Regions from separate parts of the Pandoraea sp. SD6-2 genome, predicted to be linked through region 1. Evidence: predicted binding sites of a transcription regulator. Region 1 holds the regulator's gene; the other holds the start of a gene.
What was found. Region 1 encodes sigma-54, which starts transcription at its own class of promoters, with help from an activator protein. Its sites were predicted from a motif close to TGGCANGNAANCTGCTTT; they were not measured.
Positions count from the first base shown of each region.

Region 2: nirB (nitrite reductase large subunit NirB) is a predicted target of sigma-54. The motif match lies at 1,814-1,831, and genes of this name have one in related genera.

Region 1 is NZ_KB944454.1:503,112-513,489, forward strand. It holds gene C266_RS18595 (adenine phosphoribosyltransferase) at 8-559, opposite strand; gene C266_RS18600 (monovalent cation:proton antiporter family protein) at 710-2,692, opposite strand; gene C266_RS18605 (KpsF/GutQ family sugar-phosphate isomerase) at 2,882-3,862, shown strand; gene C266_RS18610 (HAD family hydrolase) at 3,874-4,443, shown strand; gene lptC (LPS export ABC transporter periplasmic protein LptC) at 4,467-5,126, shown strand; gene lptA (lipopolysaccharide transport periplasmic protein LptA) at 5,123-5,821, shown strand; gene lptB (LPS export ABC transporter ATP-binding protein) at 5,847-6,617, shown strand; gene C266_RS18630 (RNA polymerase factor sigma-54) at 6,712-8,199, shown strand; gene hpf (ribosome hibernation-promoting factor, HPF/YfiA family) at 8,342-8,695, shown strand; gene ptsN (PTS IIA-like nitrogen regulatory protein PtsN) at 8,932-9,387, shown strand; gene hprK (HPr(Ser) kinase/phosphatase) at 9,465-10,378, shown strand, end outside.
Region 2 is NZ_KB944452.1:7,442-17,819, reverse strand. It holds gene aliA (cyclohexanecarboxylate-CoA ligase) at 1-424, shown strand, start outside; gene C266_RS15105 (acyl-CoA dehydrogenase family protein) at 438-1,607, shown strand; gene nirB (nitrite reductase large subunit NirB) at 2,001-4,451, shown strand; gene nirD (nitrite reductase small subunit NirD) at 4,462-4,827, shown strand; gene C266_RS15090 (nitrate reductase) at 4,853-7,567, shown strand; gene cobA (uroporphyrinogen-III C-methyltransferase) at 7,658-8,461, shown strand; gene C266_RS15080 (ANTAR domain-containing response regulator) at 8,558-9,133, shown strand; gene C266_RS15075 (CmpA/NrtA family ABC transporter substrate-binding protein) at 9,143-10,333, shown strand.

The DNA of each region.
Region 1 (10,378 bases):
CGCGTGCTCAGTGGCCTTCGAACGAACACAGCAGGAACAGTGGCAATCCGGCATCGCGAATCAGACGCGAGCCGCCCAGTTCCGGCAAGTCGACGATGGCCGCGCCTTCGATGACGGTGGCACCCAGACGCTCAAGCAGCTTTTTGCCCGCCAGCATGGTGCCGCCGGTGGCGACGAGATCGTCGATCAGCAGCACGCGATCCCCCGGACCGCAGGCGTCGGCGTGAATCTCGACGGTCGCGCTGCCGTATTCCAGCTCGTACTCTTCCGCAACCGTCTGATACGGCAGCTTCCCCTTCTTCCGAATGGGGATGAAGCCGATGTTCAACTCGTACGCCAGAATCGAACCGAGGATGAAGCCGCGCGCGTCGAGCCCGGCAATGTAATCGGGCCGGTGCTCCATGTAGCGATGCACGAACACGTCGATCAACACCCGCAAGGTGCGCGGGTTCTTGAGCAACGGGGTGATATCGCGAAACTGCACGCCGGGCGAGGGCCAGTCCGGCACGGTGCGGATCTGGCTTTTGATATAAGCGGCAGGAGACTCATCGATCTGCACGGGGATCCTTCTTGGGGTACTGATAGGTAACACGCCACATTATGCCAAAAAGGCCCGGCGCCCCGTCGTCATTTGGCGAAGACGCCCCTGAGCAGGTGCCTTGCCCGCCCTGCACACGTCCGGACGTCTCCGAACGTCTTCTGATGCCTGCTATTCGCGCCCCAGCAGACGGTGTTCGGCCGCCGTCAGTTTTTCGGGCAGACCGCGCAGCACCACGATGTCTTCGGCCATCAGACGCGTTTCCGACACCGGCTCGACGCCGCGAATACCGTGCCGGCGGATGGCCGTGACGGTCACGCCGAGCTTGTCGAGCCGAAGTTCGCCGAGTGTGCGCCCGACCGCATCGGCGTTCAGCGACAGTGGCACCGATTGCAGGCGGACCTGCTCGCGCTCGCCGCCTTCGTCCTCGTCGTCAAGGCCGTGGAAATAGCCGCGCAGCAGGCTGTAGCGCTCGTTACGCGCCTGCGCCACCCGGCGCAACACGCGGCGCATCGGCACGCCCATGAGCACCAGCGCGTGCGACGCCAGCATCAGACTGCCCTCCACGATCTCGGGCACGACTTCGGTCGCGCCTGCGGCGATCAGGTCGTCGATATGCGTGTCGTCGACCGTGCGCACGACAACCGGCAAGGTCGGCTCCAGCGCCTGAACCTGCGCCAACACTTTTAGCGCGGCCGGAGTACTGTCGTACGTCACCACGATACCGGCGGCGCGGTGAATCCCTGCGGCGACGAGCGCTTCACGCCGGGCCGCATCGCCGAACACGACGGTCTCGCCGGAACTGGCCGCTTCCATCACGCGGTCGGGGTCGAGGTCGAGCGCCACGTACCCGATGCCTTCCTGCTCGAGCATGCGCGCGAGGTTCTGGCCACATCGCCCATACCCGCAGATGATGACGTGCCCCGAAGTCTTGATGCTCTGTGTGGCGATCTTGGTCATCTGCAACGACTGCATCATCCATTCGTTGGCGACGAAACGCAGCGCGATCCGGTCGGCGTTGATGATGAGAAACGGCGCGCACAGCATCGAGAGCAGCATGCCGGCCAGCACAGCCTGCGACAGCGAGGGGTCGAGCAGTTGCCGGTCGATCACCAGATTGAGCAGCACGAAGCCAAACTCGCCGGCCTGCGCCAAGCCAAGACCGGTACGGATCGCCGTGCCGGGCGAGCTGCCGAATAAACGCGCGAGACCGGCGATCAGCGTGAATTTGACGATCAGCGGGCCGACGAAGAACAACAGCACGAGCAGCGGCTGCTTCATGACGATGGCCGGGTCGAGCAACATGCCGGTCGTAATGAAGAACAGACCCAGCAGTACGTCGCGGAACGGCTTGATGTCGTCTTCCACCTGATGGCGGAACGGCGTCTCTGCAATCAACATGCCCGCGATGAACGCCCCCAGGGCCATCGACAGGCCAAGATGCTCGGTGATATACGCAAGGCCCAGCGTGAGCAGCAGCAGGTTGAGCATGAACAGCTCTTGCGAGCGCCGCGCCGCCACGATGTGAAACCAGCGGCCGACCAGTTTCTGACCAACCCACAGCAACAACGCCAGCGCGCCGGTAATCTTGAGCGCGGCCAGCGTCAGCGCCAGCACCAGCGCTTTCGAATTACCGCCAAGGGCGGAGATCACGATCAGCAGCGGCACGACGGCCAGATCCTGGAACAACAGCACGCCCATGATGTTGCGGCCGTGCTCGGTCTCCAGTTCCAGACGCTCCGCCAGCATCTTGGTGACGATGGCCGTCGACGACATGGCAAGCGCACCACCGAGTGCTACCGATGCCTGCCACGAGAACGACCAGAACAGGTTGACGGCCGCCCCCAGCCCGACCGCCACGATCAACGTCCCCAAGACCTGAGAAACGCCAAGCCCCAACACCACGCGGCGCATGCTCTTGAGCTTGGGTAGCGAAAACTCGATGCCGATGGAGAACATCAGGAAGACGACACCGAACTCCGCGAGGTATTGCACGCGCTGCGAATCGGCGGCCAGCCCCAGCGCGTGCGGGCCGATCACGATGCCTACGCTCAGATAGCCAAGCATCGGCGGCAAATGGAGCATGCGGAACAGCACCACCCCAACGCAGGCGGCAAACAACAGGACGAGAGTGAGTTCGAGCGGCGATGCCATCAGCTAAGGTGGGTTTCCTGGGTGAATCCGAATACGCACGGCACGGATGATGCAAGTGCCGTGCCAGATTGCGTCCGCGCGGCGGCATCCGAGGGGGACCGGGCCGCGCCGCGAAACGGCGCGAACGCCGCGGGGCCAAGCCTGGCGCGGCTGTCCTCGGCGCCGCGTCCGTTTTGATATACTCCGCGCATGATAGCGAAAATCAATCCAGGCCGGGCACTCGAGGTCGCCCGGGAGGTGTTGCGCACGGAAGCCGACGCCATCGAACGCGTCTCCGCGCACCTCGACGACAGCTTCTTCGAAGCGGTCTCGCTGCTGCTCGATTGCCGCGGGCGTGTGGTCGTCACCGGGATGGGAAAATCCGGTCACATCGGCCGCAAACTGGCCGCCACGTTCGCCAGCACCGGCACCCCCGCATTCTTCGTTCACCCCGCCGAAGCCAGCCACGGCGACCTGGGCATGATCACGGCCGGCGACGTCGTCGTCGCCTTGTCCAACTCGGGCGAGACGGGCGAACTCGTCAGCATCCTGCCGATGATAAAGCGCATCGGCGCGAAGCTCATCGCCATGACGGGCAACGCCAGCTCCAGCCTCGGACGCCTGTCGAATGTGCATCTCGACGCACACGTCGACCGGGAAGCCTGCCCTCTGGGACTCGCCCCCACGGCCAGCACCACGGCCGCCCTCGCCCTCGGCGATGCGCTGGCCGTCGCGCTGCTCGACGCCCGCGGGTTCGGCGCAGAGGACTTTGCCCGCTCGCATCCGGGCGGTGCCCTCGGCCGGCGTCTGCTCACCTTCGTGCGCGATGTCATGCGTACCGGTGAACGCATTCCGCGGGTGCGCACCGATGCCAGCCTGTCCGATGCCCTGCTCGAAATGACGGCCAAGGGGCTTGGTATGACCGCGATTGTCGATGCCGACGATCGCGTGGTGGGTATCTTTACCGACGGCGATCTGCGCAGATTGTTCAAACGTACGCTCGACTTCACCACGCTCACGCTGGCCGACGTCATGAAGGCCGGCCCGCGCACCATCGGCCCCGATCAACTCGCCGCCGAAGCCGCCGAGCTGATGGAGCGTTTCGGCATCACGCAACTGCTCGTGACCGAGAACGACCGCCTCGTCGGTGCGCTGAACGTCCACGACCTGTTCGCCGCCAAGGTCGTGTGAGTCTCCAGCCCATGAGTCAATCCAGCATCGCCCAATCCACTTCGTCCAACGTGGCCCATGCCGACGCCAACGCGCGCGCGGCTCGCCTGCGTGTCATGGTGTTCGACGTCGACGGTGTGCTCACCGATGGCGGCCTGCGCTACGGCCCGGCCGGCGAGGTCATCAAAACGTTCGATTCACTCGACGGGCACGGCCTGAAGCTGCTCGCCGACGCCGGCATCGTCACCGCCATCATCTCCGGCCGCCACTCCGACATCGTCGCCAAGCGCGCGGCGGATCTTCGCGTCGCCTACGTCTATCAGGGCGTGCACGACAAACGTGCCGCGTTCGAGGATCTGTGCGCCAAGGTGTCGGTGACGGCCGATGTTTGCGGGCATATCGGCGACGACTGGCCCGATCTGCCCGTACTCACACGCGTCGGCTTCGCCGCCTGCCCGGCCAATGCCCACGCCGAAGTGCGGGCGCGTTGCCACTGGATTGCCGGCACGCGTGGCGGCGAAGGCGCCGCGCGCGAGCTGTGCGACTTCATCCTGCGCGCTCAGGGACGTTACGACGCCCTGCTCGCCGAAGCCCTGGCCTGACGCGCAGAGGAAGCCGATCACTCATGGCCATTCAACGCGTCTCATCTGCCTCCCTAATCGCCGTCGTCGCGCTGGCCAGCCTGGCGGCCGGCACGTACTGGCTCGTGCAACGCACGCTGCCTTCCGACGCCGATCGCGCGCCGTATGTGAAGCGGCACGTTCCCGATTACTATGCCGACGACATGGCCATCTCCACGCTGTCGGCGAGCGGGCTCACGCAATACCGCATCAATGCGGTCCACATGACGCATTTCGAGGACGACCAGACCACGGCGCTCACGATGCCCGCCGTGCGTGCGTTCACGCCGGATCAACCGGAAGTGACGGCCACGAGCAAGCGCGGCACGCTCAACGCCGACATGTCGATCGTCGATATGTACGACGATGCCGTGGTCGTTCGTCAGGCCGGACCGCGCGATCCGGAAATGCGCGCGCTGTCCGAACACTTCCAGGTGCTGGTGAACGAAGACATCGTACGCACGGAACTTCCCGTCCAGCTCTTCCGAGGGTCTTCCGTGATGTACGGCGACGGCATGATTTTCAATAACATCTCGCGCGCCGTACAATTGCTCGGCAATGTTCACGGCACGATCCAGCCGGCGGAAATGGGCAGTAAACCCCCGGCCCCGCCCGCCGCAACCAACGCGCCTCCCCAGACCAAACAGGGCTCCAAGACCCCATGACCGATCGCCGCAACCCGCGACCCGTTTTCCTGTCGATGCGTACCCTGCGCGCGCTGGCCACCGCCTTCGCCGTGCTCGGCGCACTGGTGTCGCCGCTCGCCCACGCCGAGCGTGCCGACCGCGACAAGCCGCTCAATATCGAGTCGGATCACATGAGCTATGACGACCTCAAGCAGGTCAACATCTTCACCGGCAACGTGACGATGACCAAGGGGACGATTCTCCTGAAGGCCGATCGCGTCGAAGTGACTCAGGACCCGGAGGGCTATCAGTACGCTACGGCCTACTACAAGCCGGGCGGCCCGCTCGCCTATATGCGCCAGAAGCGCGACGGCCTCGACGAGTACATCGACGGCTGGGGTCAGACGATTTACTACAACGGCAAGACCGAAGTCGCCACGCTCACCACGCAAGCCACGCTCAAGCGCCTGGCCGGCGGCACGAAGGTGCTCGATGAGATCCACGGCAGCGTGATCACGTACGACACGTATAACGAGGTCTATACCGCGAACAGCGGCGCAGATCAGGTCAACGCCAACAATCCGAACGGCCGCGTGCGCGCCACGCTCGCCCCGCGCAATGCAACGGGCGCGAATCAGGCGCAGCCCGGCGGCGCGAGCAAGCCGGGGGCAGCCGCCAAGGGCGATCTGCCGCCGCTGTCTCCCTCAAAAAGTATCGGGAATCCGCGTGAGTAATTCTGCCAACAGCAACGCCTCGAACATCAATCCCGGCCTCGGCCCGGCGGGCAAGCCGAGCGCGCTCGTCGTACGCTCGCTCAAGAAGCAGTACGGCGCCCGTACCGTCGTCAAGGATGTCTCGCTGGACGTGAAAAGCGGCGAAGTGGTGGGTCTGCTGGGCCCGAACGGCGCAGGCAAGACAACGTCGTTCTATATGATCGTGGGCCTCGTGCCGGCCGACGACGGTGAAATTCAGCTCGACGGCAATCTGATCAGCGAACTGCCGATTCACGAACGTGCCCGCATGGGGGTCTCGTATCTGCCGCAGGAAGCGTCGGTATTTCGCAAGCTGACGGTCGAGGACAACATCCGCGCCGTGCTCGAATTGCAACTCGATGCACAGGGCAAACCGCTCAAGCGCGACGAGATCGAACGCCGCATCGAAGCGCTGCTCGATGAATTGCAGGTGAGCCATCTGCGCGAGAATCCGGCGATGTCGCTCTCGGGCGGCGAGCGCCGCCGTGTGGAAATCGCCCGCGCACTGGCTACGCAGCCGCGCTTTATTTTGCTTGACGAACCATTTGCAGGTGTCGATCCGATTGCCGTGCTGGAAATCCAGCGCATCGTGCGCTTCCTGAAGGACCGCGGCATCGGTGTCCTGATTACCGATCACAACGTACGCGAGACGCTCGGCATCTGCGATCACGCCTACATTATCAGCGAAGGCTCGGTGCTCGCTGCCGGCACACCCGACCAGATCGTGGCCGACGAAAGCGTCCGCCGCGTCTATCTGGGCGAGAATTTCCGGATGTAAAGCAAATTTTTCGCATGTAAACCCTGCCCCCGATAGGGAACAGGGCCGGTTCCGCTGGCGTGACAAAGCCTCTACAATGAAGGCGAGATACGCTATGAAACCGACTCTTCAACTCCGCACCTCCCAGCACCTGACCCTCACGCCGCAGTTGCAGCAATCGATCCGGTTGTTGCAACTGTCGACGCTCGAACTTCAGCAAGAAGTCGAGCACGCCCTCACCCAGAACCCGATGCTCGAACGCGAGGACGATTGGCTCGCGGGCTCGGTACGTGTGGGCACGGACGGGTCGCTGCGCAACGAGCGGAGCACGTCGGGCAGCAGCACGAACGACAGCTCCGAACCCGCCAACGGCCGCGACGAAGCCCGCGAACTCGACGGCGAGACGCGCTTCGACGACAACGCCCAGGACAGCGGCAGCGACTGGAGCCTGAACGACTTCGCACGCTCGGGTAGCGCATCGGACGACGACGACAACGCCCGTCCGCAACTTCATGTCGATCACCCCAATCTTCGCGAACACCTGTTGGCCCAGTTGCGCCTGACCAAAGCCAGTCCGCGCGACCGGGCGCTGGTGGAATTCCTGATCGAATCGCTCGACGAAGATGGCTACCTCGGCACCATGCTCGATGAAATTCAGGCAGAAATGCCCGAAGAGCTGGCGCTCGAGACCGAAGAAATCAACGCCGCACTCGCACTGCTGCAGAGCTTCGACCCGGCGGGCGTGGGCGCCCGCACCCCGGCTGAGTGCCTGCGGCTGCAACTCCAGCGTCTGCCCGCGAGCAACGTTCGCACACTGTCGCTACGAATCGTCAGCGATCACCTGGAATTGCTGGCCGCACGCGATTACACCCGTCTGCGCCGCCAGCTGGGCGTGAGCGAAGACAGCTTGCGCGCCGCCCATCAACTGATTCGTTCGCTCGACCCGTTCCCCGGCGCCGCCTATGGCTCACCCCAGGCCGATTACGTCGTGCCCGATGTGCTTGTGCGCAAACAGGGCAGCGGCTGGACTGCGGAACTCAATCCCGATGTCATGCCGCGCCTGCGCATCAATGAGATGTATGCGCGCATACTGCGTAATAACCGCAACGATCCGGGCACCGGCAACTTACAGCAGCAGCTTCAGGAAGCCCGCTGGCTGATCAAGAACATCCAGCAACGTTTCGATACGATCCTGCGCGTGGCGCAGGCGATTGTCGAGCGTCAAAAGAACTTCTTCACGCATGGCGAAATCGGCATGCGGCCCTTGGTTTTACGCGAGATTGCTGATACGCTGGGCTTACACGAATCCACGATTTCACGCGTGACTACCAGTAAGTACATGCTCACTCCATTTGGAACCTTTGAGCTGAAGTACTTCTTTGGTTCACATGTGGCAACGGAAGCCGGTGGCGCAGCGTCATCGACCGCCATCCGCGCACTCATCAAGCAACTCATAGGAGCAGAAGACCCGCAGACCCCCCTTTCCGACAGCCGTATCGCGGAACTGCTGGCAGAGCAAGGGTTCGTGGTAGCGCGGCGCACCGTCGCGAAATACCGTGAGGCCATGCGAATCCCCGCAGTGAACTTGCGCAAATCTTTGTAGGACGGTCCTGGTGTGCCATGTTGGCTCGCTGGGGCATAACGCCGCAGTGCGACATTGCGTCACGTCAATGGCTCGCACTCCCGCTAGCCAGCGTCGTTGATGATGCGGCCTGCACTTCGGCATTTCAGCAAGGAGAGCAGCTATGAATCTGAAGATCAGTGGACATCACCTCGAACTCACGCCGTCACTGCGCGAATTTGTCGTCAACAAGCTCGAACGCGTGTTGAGGCATTTCGACCAGCTCATTGGTGCCGAGGTGATCCTATCTGTCGACAAGACCAAGGAGAAGGCCGGACGCCAGATTGCTAGCGTCACCGTGTATCTCAAGGGCAAGGAAATTTTCGTCGAGAAGTGTGACGAGAATATGTATGCCGCCATCGACAAGCTGATCGACATGCTCGACCGCAAGGTAATGCAATACAAGGACAAGGTTCAGGATCACGGTCGCGAGGCCCTCAAGCACCAGCAACCTCCCGAGGCAGAGCCGCCGCAATGAGCCTGTCCGGGCGAGGTAGTCGCATCGACTGACAGGCATGTGAGTTCGCACGGCGCCACCCAAGCGCATGCACGCCTGTCATAAGTCTGGCATCACCCACCGCGGGGCCGTTGAACGGCCCCTTTTATATGGTTCCGCCAAGTTCCATGGATTGCCGCGGGCACCGTAGCGGGTGGTCTATAATGCGAGGTCAATCGGGGGTTGGAGGGCGACTAAGCGTTCGCCCGCATTACAAGATGAACCGTTTAGTCAAACTCTTACCTGCGTCCAACATCCTGCTTGGACTGTCCGTCACCAGCAAGAAGCGCGTCTTCGAGCAAGCCGGGCTTCTTTTCGAGAACAATGCCGGCCTGTCGCGCGCGCTTGTGACCGACAATCTGTTCGCACGCGAGCGTCTGGGCTCGACCGGACTGGGTGAAGGCGTGGCCATTCCGCATGGGCGTATCAAGGGCCTCAAGCATCCGATGGCAGCATTTGTGCGTCTCGAAGACCCGATTCCCTTCGAAGCGCCCGACAGTCAGCCGGTTTCCCTGCTGTTTTTTCTATTGGTGCCTGAGCAGGCAACGCAGCAACATCTCGAGATTCTTTCCGAAATTGCCCAGTTGCTCTCCGATCGCGCGATGCGCGAGACGTTGAGCCGCGCGCCGAGTGCCGACGAGATCCACGCCGCACTCGCCAACTGGCAGCCCTGAACCGGCGTATGCGCCGGTATCCGCCGCGAAATTCAGAGAATTCGTAGCTCCCACACCCAACCGAACGAGGCGACGCGGTGGAACTGACCGGCATCAACGCGCAGAGCATTTTCGACGACAACGCCGCCACGCTGCGGTTGTCGTGGCTGACCGGCCATGAGGGATGGGAGCGCGGTTTCACGCCCGAGAGCGTGGCCACCGCCACCTCCAGCGCCGACCTCGTGGGTCACTTGAACCTCATCCACCCGAACCGGATTCAGGTGCTGGGTGAGGCTGAGTTGCGCTACTACCAGCGCCTCACGGACGAAAACCGCAAGCGTCATATGGGCGAAGTGATTGCGCTCGAACCGCCGTTCCTCGTGGTCGCCGACGGCCTCGAAGCCCCGCCCGATCTGGTGTTGCGCTGTACCCGCTCGTCCACACCGCTGTTCACCACACCGATGTCGACGGCAGCAGTCATCGACAGCCTGCGTTTGTACATTTCGCGTGTGTTCGCCCCGCGATGCACGATGCATGGCGTGTTTCTCGACATTTTGGGCATGGGTGTGCTGCTCACCGGCGATTCCGGTCTCGGTAAGAGCGAACTCGGCCTGGAACTGATCAGCCGGGGGCACGGACTGGTCGCAGACGATGCCGTCGATTTCGTGCGACTCGGGCCGGATTTCGTCGAAGGCCGCTGCCCGCCGCTGCTGCAAAACCTGCTGGAAGTGCGCGGTCTGGGCCTGCTCGACATCAAGACGATCTTCGGTGAAACGGCAGTGCGCCGGAAGATGAAGCTCAAGCTGATCGTCCAGTTGGTGCGCCGCCCCGACGGCGAATTCCAACGCCTGCCGCTCGAAGCGCAGACAGTGGACGTGCTGGGCCTGCCCATCAACAAGGTCATCCTGCAAGTGGCGGCCGGGCGAAACCTCGCCGTGCTGGTCGAAGCCGCTGTGCGGAATACGATCCTGCAACTTCGCGGCATCGATACTCTCAAGGACTTCATGGAGCG
Region 2 (10,378 bases), on a different contig from region 1:
CACCGACGATAACGGCTGGTTCGACACCGGCGACATGGCATGGCTCGACGCGACCGGCTACGTGCGTATTGCCGGGCGCAGCAAGGACGTGATCATTCGCGGCGGCGAGAACATCCCCGTCGTCGAAATCGAAGCGCTCCTGTACCGGCATCCGGCGGTCGCCTCGGTGGCTATCGTTGCGTATCCGGACGAGCGTCTTGGCGAGCGCGCCTGCGCGGTCATCGTGCCGCGTGCCGGCGAGTCGATCGACCTCGCGACGGTGACTGATTTCCTCGCGTCGCACAAGGTTGCCCGGCAGTACTGGCCCGAGCGGATCGACGTTCGCGACACGCTCCCGACGACACCCACGGGTAAGATACAAAAATTCAAGCTGCGCGAAATGCTCGACGCATCTCGCGCAGAAACGACTGAACGCACACCTTGAGGACGAGTGGCAAATGACATCGAAGGGACTGGATAGCGAATCGTTCGAGCTGTTGCTCGCGGCGGTGCAACGTTTCATCCGCGAGCGGCTGGTGCCTGCCGAGAACGACGTGGAGGAGCACGACGACGTGCCCGCCGCGATCGTCGACGAAATGAAGGAGATGGGTCTGTTCGGTCTGTCGATCCCCGAGGAATTCGGCGGCATCGGCTTGTCGATGGAACAGGAAGTGCGCGTGGCTTATGAGTTCGGGCAGACGTCGCTGGCGTTTCGCTCGGTGTTCGGCACCAATGTCGGGATCGGCTCCCAGGGCATTCTGATGGACGGCACCGAGGCGCAGAAGCGCGATCTGCTGCCGCGTGTGGCGAGCGGAGATCTGATCATGTCGTTCGCGCTCACGGAGCCCGACGCGGGGTCGGACCCGGCGGCCCTCAAAACGCGCGCCGTGCTCGATGGCGACACGTACGTGCTCGATGGCGTGAAGCGGTTCATTACCAACGCACCGCGCGCGGGGGCTTTCACTTTGATGGCGCGCACCGGCGGCGAAGGGGCGGGCGGCATCTCGGCCTTCATCGTGCCGGCCGACACGCCGGGGCTGTCGCTCGGCAAGCCCGACAAGAAGATGGGCCAGCGCGGTACGAAGACCTGCGACGTTGTGCTGCAAGGTGCACGCGTGCCTGCGGCGAATATCATCGGCGGCGAGGCCGGCAAGGGGTTCAAGACGGCCATGAAGGTGCTCGATCGCGGCCGTCTGCATGTGGCGGCGCTCTCTTGCGGCATGGCGCAGCGGATTCTCGACGAGGCGGTGGCCTACGCGCGCGAACGCAAGCAATTCGGTCAGCGCATCGGCGACTTCCAGCTCGTGCAGGCGATGCTCGCGGACAGTCAGGCGGAACACTATGCGGGATGGTCGATGGTGCAGGACTGCGCCGCGCGCTATGACGCCAAGCCCGCGGGCAAGCGCGACGCCGATGTGAGCATGCGGGCGTCGTGCGCCAAGCTGTTCTGTACGGAGATGGTCGGCCGCGTGGCCGATCGCGGCGTGCAGATACACGGCGGGGCAGGTTACATCAACGAGTACAAGGTCGAGCGCTTCTATCGCGACGTGCGCCTGCTTCGTCTGTATGAAGGCACAACGCAGATTCAGCAACTGATCATCGGCCGCGCGCTCATGCAGGACGACTGACGAGCCGCGACCCGCCGGCATACTCCGCCGGTGTGCTCTGCCGGCGCTACGCGAGGGCGCATCATCCTGGTGCGTGCAAGGCGGGTGCGGTACCGCCTTGCACTGCTGCGGTGCAGCAGTTTTCCCTCTAGCTTCGGACGTTTCCCATAGACATTTCTCCTCTTTCGCCTTACCTGGCAAAGCTCTGCCGATAGTGAGGACATGGCTGGCACGCTTGTTGCGTTAGCGTAAAGGCCAGCGGCAAAGGCGTCGCCGGCAACGAATTCAGGTGCGGCGTCGGGCGAGATGGCCTGCGACGTACCCACAGGACAACGGCGTCCCTCCGTGCTTCGGCACGGACGGACGCCGTTTTGTTTTTCGGGCGCTGCACGCGTTGCAACAGGAGAAGACAGCATGCGCAAACCTCGTCTGGTCGTGATTGGCAATGGCATGGCGGGCATCCGCACGCTCGAAGAATTGCTGGAGATCGCGCCGCATCAGTACGACATCACCGTGTTCGGCGCGGAGCCGCACCCGAACTACAACCGCATCCTGCTCTCGCCGGTGCTTGCGGGAGAACAGGCGTTCGCCGACATCGTGCTCAACCCGCTCGACTGGTATGCGGAAAAGGGCATCACGCTGCATCTGGGCAAGGAAGTCACGCAGATCGACCGGCCGCGCCGTGCGGTGCGCTGTGCCGACGGCACCGAAGCGCCGTACGATCGTCTGCTCATCGCCACCGGCTCCAGCCCGTTCATCCTGCCGGTGCCGGGCAAGGATCTCGACGGGGTCATCAGCTATCGCGACATTCGCGACACCGAGATCATGATCGAGACGGCGCGCCTGAAGCGTCATGCGGTCGTGATCGGTGGCGGCCTGCTCGGCCTGGAAGCGGCCAACGGTCTCAAGTTGCGCGGCATGGACGTGACCGTCGTGCATCTGGCCGATACCTTGCTCGAACGTCAGCTCGACAGCACGGCGGGCAAGCTCCTGCAACGCTCGCTCGAAGCGCGCGGTCTCGCGTTCCGGCTGTCGCATCAAACGTCCGCCATTCTCGACGACGGCAATGGTGCCGTGCGCGCCGTGCAGTTCAGCGACGGCGAAACCGTTGCCGCCGACCTTGTCGTGATGGCAGCCGGCATCCGGCCGAATACGGCGCTGGCCGAAGCGGCCGGGCTGTATTGCTCGCGCGGGATTGTCGTGTCCGACACGCTGCAAACTTACGATCCTCGCATCTACGCCGTGGGCGAGTGCGTGAGCCATCGCGGTGTGGCCTACGGTCTCGTGGCGCCGCTGTTCGAACAGGCCAAGGTCTGCGCGAACCACCTCGCGCTCATGGGCATTGGCAGCTATCGCGGCTCGGTGATGTCGACGAAGCTCAAGGTCACGGGTATCGATCTGTTCTCGGCAGGCGACTTTCTCGGCGGCGAAGGCACCGAAGAAATCGTGCTGTCCGATCCGGCGAGCGGCGTCTACAAAAAACTCGTGATTCGCGACGACAAGCTCGTCGGCGCGTGCCTTTACGGCGACACGGCCGACGGTGCCTGGTACTTCAAGCTGCTGCGCGAAGGGCGCACACTGGGCGAATTGCGCGAGCGCATCATGTTCGGCGAGTCGAGTGTGGGCGACGTCGGCACGCAGGGGCAGAACCGCGCGTCGGCCATGTCCGATAGCGACGAAGTCTGCGGATGCAACGGTGTGTGCAAAGGCACCATCGTCAAGGCGATCACCGAGAAGGGCTTGTTCACGCTGGACGAAGTGAAGAAGCACACCAAGGCCGCCAGTTCCTGCGGCTCGTGCGCCGGGCTGTGCGAACAGATTCTGATGAGCACCCTGGGCTCGACCTACGACGCCGCACCAAAGGAAAAGGCCGTGTGCGGCTGCACGGATCTGTCGCACGCCGACGTGCGCCGCGCGGTGCGCGAGCATCACCTCACTACGCATCGCGCCGCCTTCGACTTCCTCGAATGGCGCACCCCCAACGGCTGCGCGACGTGCCGTCCCGCACTGAACTACTACATGCTGAGCACGTGGCCGAAAGAGGCGGTCGATGATCCGCAAAGCCGCTTCGTCAACGAGCGCGTGCACGCCAACATTCAGAAGGACAACACGTTCTCCGTCATCCCGCAGATGAAGGGCGGTGTGACGAATGCGAGCGAGTTGCGCCGCATCGCTGACGTGGCGGACAAGTATCAGATTCCGATGGTCAAGGTCACGGGCGGTCAGCGTATCGATCTGCTCGGTGTGAAAAAGGAAGACCTCGTGAATGTCTGGCGCGATCTGGGCATGCCGTCGGGACACGCCTACGGCAAGTCGATCCGCACCGTGAAGACGTGCGTGGGCAGCGAGTTCTGCCGCTTCGGCACGCAGAACAGCACGCAGATGGGGATCGATCTCGAGACGATGCTCGCGAACATGTGGTCGCCGCACAAGGTGAAGCTGGCCGTGTCGGGCTGTCCGCGCAACTGTGCCGAAGCGGGGATCAAGGACGTAGGCGTGATCGCCGTCGATTCGGGCTGGGAGCTGTATGTCGGCGGCAACGGCGGCATCAAGACCGAAGTGGCGCAATTCCTCGTCAAGGTGAAGACGGCCGAAGAGGTCAAGGAGTATACGGGAGCCTTCCTGCAGCTCTATCGCGAAGAAGCCTATTACCTCGACCGCACGGTGCATTACCTCGATCGCGTGGGTCTCGACTACGTGAAGCAGCGCGTGGTGAACGACGCGGCCAACCGCCGCGCGCTCTACGAGCGGTTGCTGTTCTCGCTCGACGGCCTGCCCGACCCGTGGCAAGCGCGCATCGAGGGGGCGCAAGCCAACGAATACCGTCCGCTCGCGCCGCTGGGCGTGGCACCTGCGATGGCCTGAGGAGATCACCATGACGCTATCCGAACCGATCTGGCTGCATGTGTGCGACGTCGATGAGATCCCGCGTTTGGGCACGCGCGTGCTGCCCCATCCGACCGGCGCTATCGCCCTGTTTCGCACTGAGAGCGATAACGTTTTCGCACTGCGTGACAAATGCCCGCACAAGGGGGGCGCGCTGTCGCAGGGCATCGTGCACGGCGAGAAGGTGACGTGTCCGCTGCATGCCTGGAACATCGATCTGAACACCGGCGAAGCCTGCGCGCCCGATGTGGGTTGCGCGCAGCGCTTTGCCGTGCGGATCGACGCGGGCGAAGTGTATTTGTCGCTCGACGACGCGACGCGTGCCGAGGCCGCCGAAGCCGCGGCTGGCGCTTGACTCTCTTGCCATTGCCGGAGCCCTTATGACCACCCTCACGCAAACCACCTGCTGCTACTGCGGTGTCGGTTGCGGCATGCTCGTGGAGAGCGACGGCGAGCGCATCGTCGGTGTGCAGGGCGACCCGGCGCATCCGGCGAACTTCGGGCGTCTGTGCAGCAAGGGCATGACCCTGCCGCTCACTGCCCAGTCGCTCGCCGGTCGTGTGCTGATGCCCGAGCTTCGCAGCACGCGCGATGCCGCACGCGCGCCCGCGACATGGAACGATGCGCTGGAAACCGTGGCCTCGCGCTTCGCCGACGTCATCTGCCGTCACGGGCCGGATGCCGTCGCGTTCTATGTGTCGGGACAGTTGCTGACCGAGGACTACTACGTCTTCAACAAGCTGGCCAAGGGGCTGGTGCGTACCAACAACATCGACACGAATTCGCGGCTGTGCATGTCGAGCGCCGTGAGCGGCTACAAGATGGCGTTCGGCGCCGACGGCCCGCCTACGTGCTACGACGATCTCGAAGCGGCCCGCACGGTGCTATTCGCGGGCAGCAATATGGCGTACGCGCACCCGGTGTTGTTCCGGCGGCTCGAAGCGGCGAAGGCGGCCGATCCGTCGATCCGCTGGATCGTCGTGGACCCGCGCCGCACCGACACCGCCGCCATGGCCGATCTGCATCTGGCCATTGTGCCCGGCACCGACGTCGCGCTGTTTCACGGCATGTTGCATCACCTCATCTGGGAAGGGCGCATCGATCGCGGATACATCGACGCGCATACGGAAGGGTTCGACGCCCTCAAGCAGGTGCTGCGGGCCTATCCGCCGCAACTCGTGGCGGATATCTGCGGCATTGAAGCGTCCGCGTTGCGGCAGGCGGCCGACTGGTTTGGCGAAAGCCCGGCGGCGCTCTCGCTTTATTGCATGGGGCTGAATCAGTCGAGTCACGGCACCGAAAAGAACCTCGCCCTCATCCATCTGCATCTGGCCACCGCACAGCTCGGCCGCGCAGGCGCAGGTCCGTTCTCGCTCACGGGACAGCCCAACGCCATGGGGGGACGCGAAGTCGGCGGGATGGCCACGATGCTCGCCGCACATCGGGAGATCGGCAACGCGTCGCATCGTGCGGAAGTCGAGCGGTTGTGGGGCGTGCAGGGGCTCTCGGATAGACCTGGCCTGCCCGCCGTCGAGATGTTCGACGCCGTGCGCGACGGGCGCATCAAGGCGATCTGGATCGCGTGCACGAACCCCGTGCATTCGATGCCCGACAGCGAACGCGTGCGCCAGGCGCTGGCAAAGGCGGAATTCGTCGTGGTACAGGAAGCCTTTCACCAGACAGATACCGTGCCTTATGCCGACGTGTTGCTGCCGGCGTCAAGTTGGGGCGAGAAGGCGGGCACGGTCACGAACTCGGAGCGTCGCATCTCGCGCGTGCGGGCGGCAGTGCCGGCACCGGGCGCAGCGCGGGCAGACTGGTGGATTGCCAGCGAAGTTGCCCGCCGTCTTGCGCCCAAGCTCGATGCATCGCCGGCGCCGTTCGCGTTTTCCTCCATCGAGACGATTTTCGACGAGCACCGTGCGCTGACAGCCGGGCGTGACCTGGACATCGGCGGCATCGATTACACGATGCTCGAATCGCGCGGCCCCCAGCAGTGGCCGTTTCCCGCAGGGGCGTCGCATGGGCAAGCACGCCGGTACGAGGACGGCGTATTCGCCACCGGCGACGGTCGGGCGCGCTTTCACGCGTTCGAATACCGCCCCGTGGCCGAGCCAATCAATGCGCGCCATCCGCTACGTCTGATTACTGGACGCCTGCGCGATCAGTGGCATGGCATGAGCCGTACGGGGCGGGTGGGGCAGGCGTTCGAACATGCGCCGGAACCGGCGCTCACGATGCACCCGGCCGATGCCGCGCGCCGCAGCTTGCGCGCAGGGGATTTCGTGCGGCTGTCGAGCCGTCGCGGCGAACGGGTGCTGACGCTGAGCGTGAGCGACGACGTCGCGTCGGGCACGGTGTTCGTGCCCATGCACTGGAGCGGGCAGTTCCTCGGCGGCGGGGGCGTGAACGATACAACCCTCGGCGCGGTCGACAAATACTCAAAGCAGCCGGAGCTGAAGCACGCTGCGGTGCGTGTCGATCCGCTTACGCTGCCATGGCGCGTGGCGGCGGTGCGTCGCGGCGACGCGTTGCAACTGCATGCGGCGGTGCAGCCGTTGCTGGCCGAGCGGCGCTTCGCGACGGTGCGTCTGGAGGGGGACGACCGGATTGTGGTCGCCGCAGCAGACGACCAGCCCGATGCGGCATGGCTTGAGCGTTTGCACACCGCGCTGGGCCTGCCACGCGACGAGTCGCTGCTGGAGTACCGCGACGCTCGCCGGGCGATGACCAGGCGGGTGGCATGGCGCGAGACATGGATCGACGGCGTGCTGGTCGCCGGCAGCGAGGCGGATGTCGCCGCGTCGGCGTCGCTGCTCGCTCGTGTGCGCGAAACGTCGCCGTGGACGCGCGCGCGTCACGCCGTTTTCGTGGCGGACAGCGGGCCAGCCAGGTCGCGCGATCGCACCGTATGTCAGTGCAAGTCGGTGACGGCGTCGAGCATCGACGCGGCCATCGGCGCCGGGGCGGACCTGACGCAACTCAAAGCGACACTCGGCTGCGGTACGGTTTGCGGCTCGTGCGTGCCGGAGTTGCAGCGCATGTGTGCGACATCGGGCAAGGTGGCGCAGCCGGTGGCGACGAACGCCGCTTGAGCACGGATTTCCGGCGTTCGATCCCGAACGCTATGACAGAACTTGAATTGGGCGACATGCAGGATATCGAGGATTTGAGGGAGAACGATCATGAAGAACGGCAAAGTCACCCTGCTCAGCGCGGGTCCCGGCGCGCTCGATCTGCTCACGTTGCGCGCGGCGCGCGTGCTCGGCGAGGCCGACGTGCTGCTTGTGGACGATCTGGCCAATCCGGAGATCGCCACGCTCGCACCGCAGGCCCGTGTGATTGCCGTGGGCAAGCGCGGCGGCTGCCGGTCGACCCCGCAGGCTTTCATCGAACGGCTGATGTGCCGGTTCGCGCGGGCTGGTGCGCATGTGGTGCGCGTGAAGGGGGGCGACGCGCTCATGTTCGGGCGTGCGGGCGAGGAAATCTCAGCGCTGCGTCGCGCCGGCGTGCCGGTGGAGATCGTCAACGGGGTGTCGGCGGCCTTCGCAGCGGCGGCCGGCCTCGGCATGTCGCTCACGCATCGCGACCACTGCGCGGGCGTGACTTTCGTCACCGCACACCGGCAGGACGGCAGCGCGCCCAACTGGGCGGCGCTCGCCGCGACGGGCACCACGCTGGCGATCTACATGGGAGTGAATCGGGTCGAAGCGCTGGCCGAGACGTTGATGGCACACCTCGATGCGACGACACCGGCAGCGGCTGTGCAGTGGGCCGGCACGCCGCAAGAGCGCCGGCTGGTAACGTCGTTGGGACGTCTGGCGGCCGACGTGCGCGCCGGGCGCTTCGCCAGCCCGGCCATCCTGCTCGTGGGCGGCGCGGTCGGTGAGGCAGCGCTGATGGCCGCGCCCGGCGGGATGGGCGTCGGCGTGGCGGCGGAGACCGCCTGCGATGACGTCGCGCCGGACGTCATCGCACGAGCGGCCTGACGCGTTATATCTTTTATGGCCATGCCTCCCCGCGACCCCCGCAAACCCGTCGTCCCTGTGGACACCCCTGCTGTCGAGACGGCAGGCGTGCAGGGCGTGCTGCGCGTGTTGCTCGTCACCGATACCGACAAGCCGATCGGCGAGTTGCGGGCGGCGCTTGCGCGTCTGGGCTGCGAGATGCTGGCGGAGGTCGCCAAGCCGCAGGCGTTGCCGCGTGTGGTGGAGAGCGAGCGTCCGGATGTGGTCATCATCGACACCGAATCGCCGTCGCGCGACACGCTCGAACAACTTGCCGTGATGAATGCGGCGGCCCCGCGCCCCGTGCTGATGTTCTCGGCCGACGGTAATCAGTCGCTGATTCGCGCGGCCGTGGATGCGGGCGTCACAGCGTACTCCGTCGAAGGACTGGCCGCCGACCGGCTCGCACCGATTCTCGAAGTTGCGCTTGCGCGTTTCGCCCATGAGGAAAAGTTGCGGGCACGGCTGGTCAAAGCCGAGAGCGAACTGGCCGATCGCAAGCTGATCGACCGTGCCAAGCGGCTGCTCATGGATCGACGCAAGATTTCCGAGCAGGAGGCGTATGCCATTCTGCGCAAACGGGCGATGGATCAGGGCGAGAAGCTCGTCGAAGTGGCGCGCCAACTCGTCTCGATTGCCGAATTACTGGGGTAGACACTGCTCATGTCGACGTCATCATGGTTAGCTTCTGACGCGCAATCGCCGGACCTTGTTTCGGACGATATGCCGGAAAAACGGCATCTGCGCGTGGGGTTCGTCGCGTTGTCCGATGCGGCGCCGCTGGTCGTGGCGAAGCGTCTGGAACTGGGGCACGAGCACGGACTGACGCTGGAGTTGAGCCGTGAATCGTCGTGGGCCGCCGTGCGCGACAAGTTGCTCACGGGCGAGCTGGACGCCGCGCATTCGTTGTACGGTCTTGTGTACGGGGTGCAGTTGGGCATTGGCGGGCCGCGCGAGGACATGGCGGTGCTCATGGTGCTCAATCGCAACGGGCAGGCCGTGACGGTGACGCCGTCGCTGGCCGATGCGATGGCGCGCACGGGCGACTTGCGTGAGGCGCTGGTGTCGCTCGGGCGCAAGCCGGTTTTCGCACAGACCTTCCCGACGGGCACGCATGCGATGTTCCTGAACTACTGGTTTGCGGCGCAGGGCATCGATCCGCTCTCGGAGGTGTCGAGCATCGTCATTCCTCCGGCGCACATGGTCGCTGCGATGGAGGAGGGGGGGCTCGACGGCTTTTGCTGCGGCGAGCCGTGGCACGCGGTGGCCCAGGCGCGCGGTCTGGGGCGCACGGTGGCGGTGTCGAGTGACATCTGGCCGAATCACCCTGAAAAGGTGCTCGCCTGCCGCCGGGATTTCGTCGCCCGTTACCCGAAGACGGCACAGGCGCTGGTGCGCACGCTACTCAGTGCGTGCCGCTGGCTGGATATGCCCGGGCATCGGGCGGAAGCGGCAGGATGGCTCGCCGAACCGGCATGGGTCGGCGCGCCGCGCGATCTGATCGCGGCACGTCTGTTGGGGGACTTCGGACGCATGCAGGGGCGGCACGCTTTGCTCGCCGTGAGTTTCTTCGACGAGGGGGCGGTGAATTACCCGCATCCGTCTGACGGGATGTGGTTCATCTCGCAATATCGCCGCTGGGGCATGGTGGGCGCCGAGGCGTTGGCGGGGGCCGTCCGGACGGCGAACGAGGTGAATCAGACCGCGCTGTTCGAGGCGGCGGCACGGGCCGAAGGGGTGCCGGTGGTGTCCTTGCCCGCTAGCGAGGTGCTTTGCGACGGCAGGGTTTGGGACGCCGCAAGTGCGGCCGATCTGGGGGCTTACGTCGACGGATTCGCTATTCGGGCGCGGTGAGCGGCCAAGCGCTCACCGTCGGACGAGTCGGGCAGCAGGGCTGCG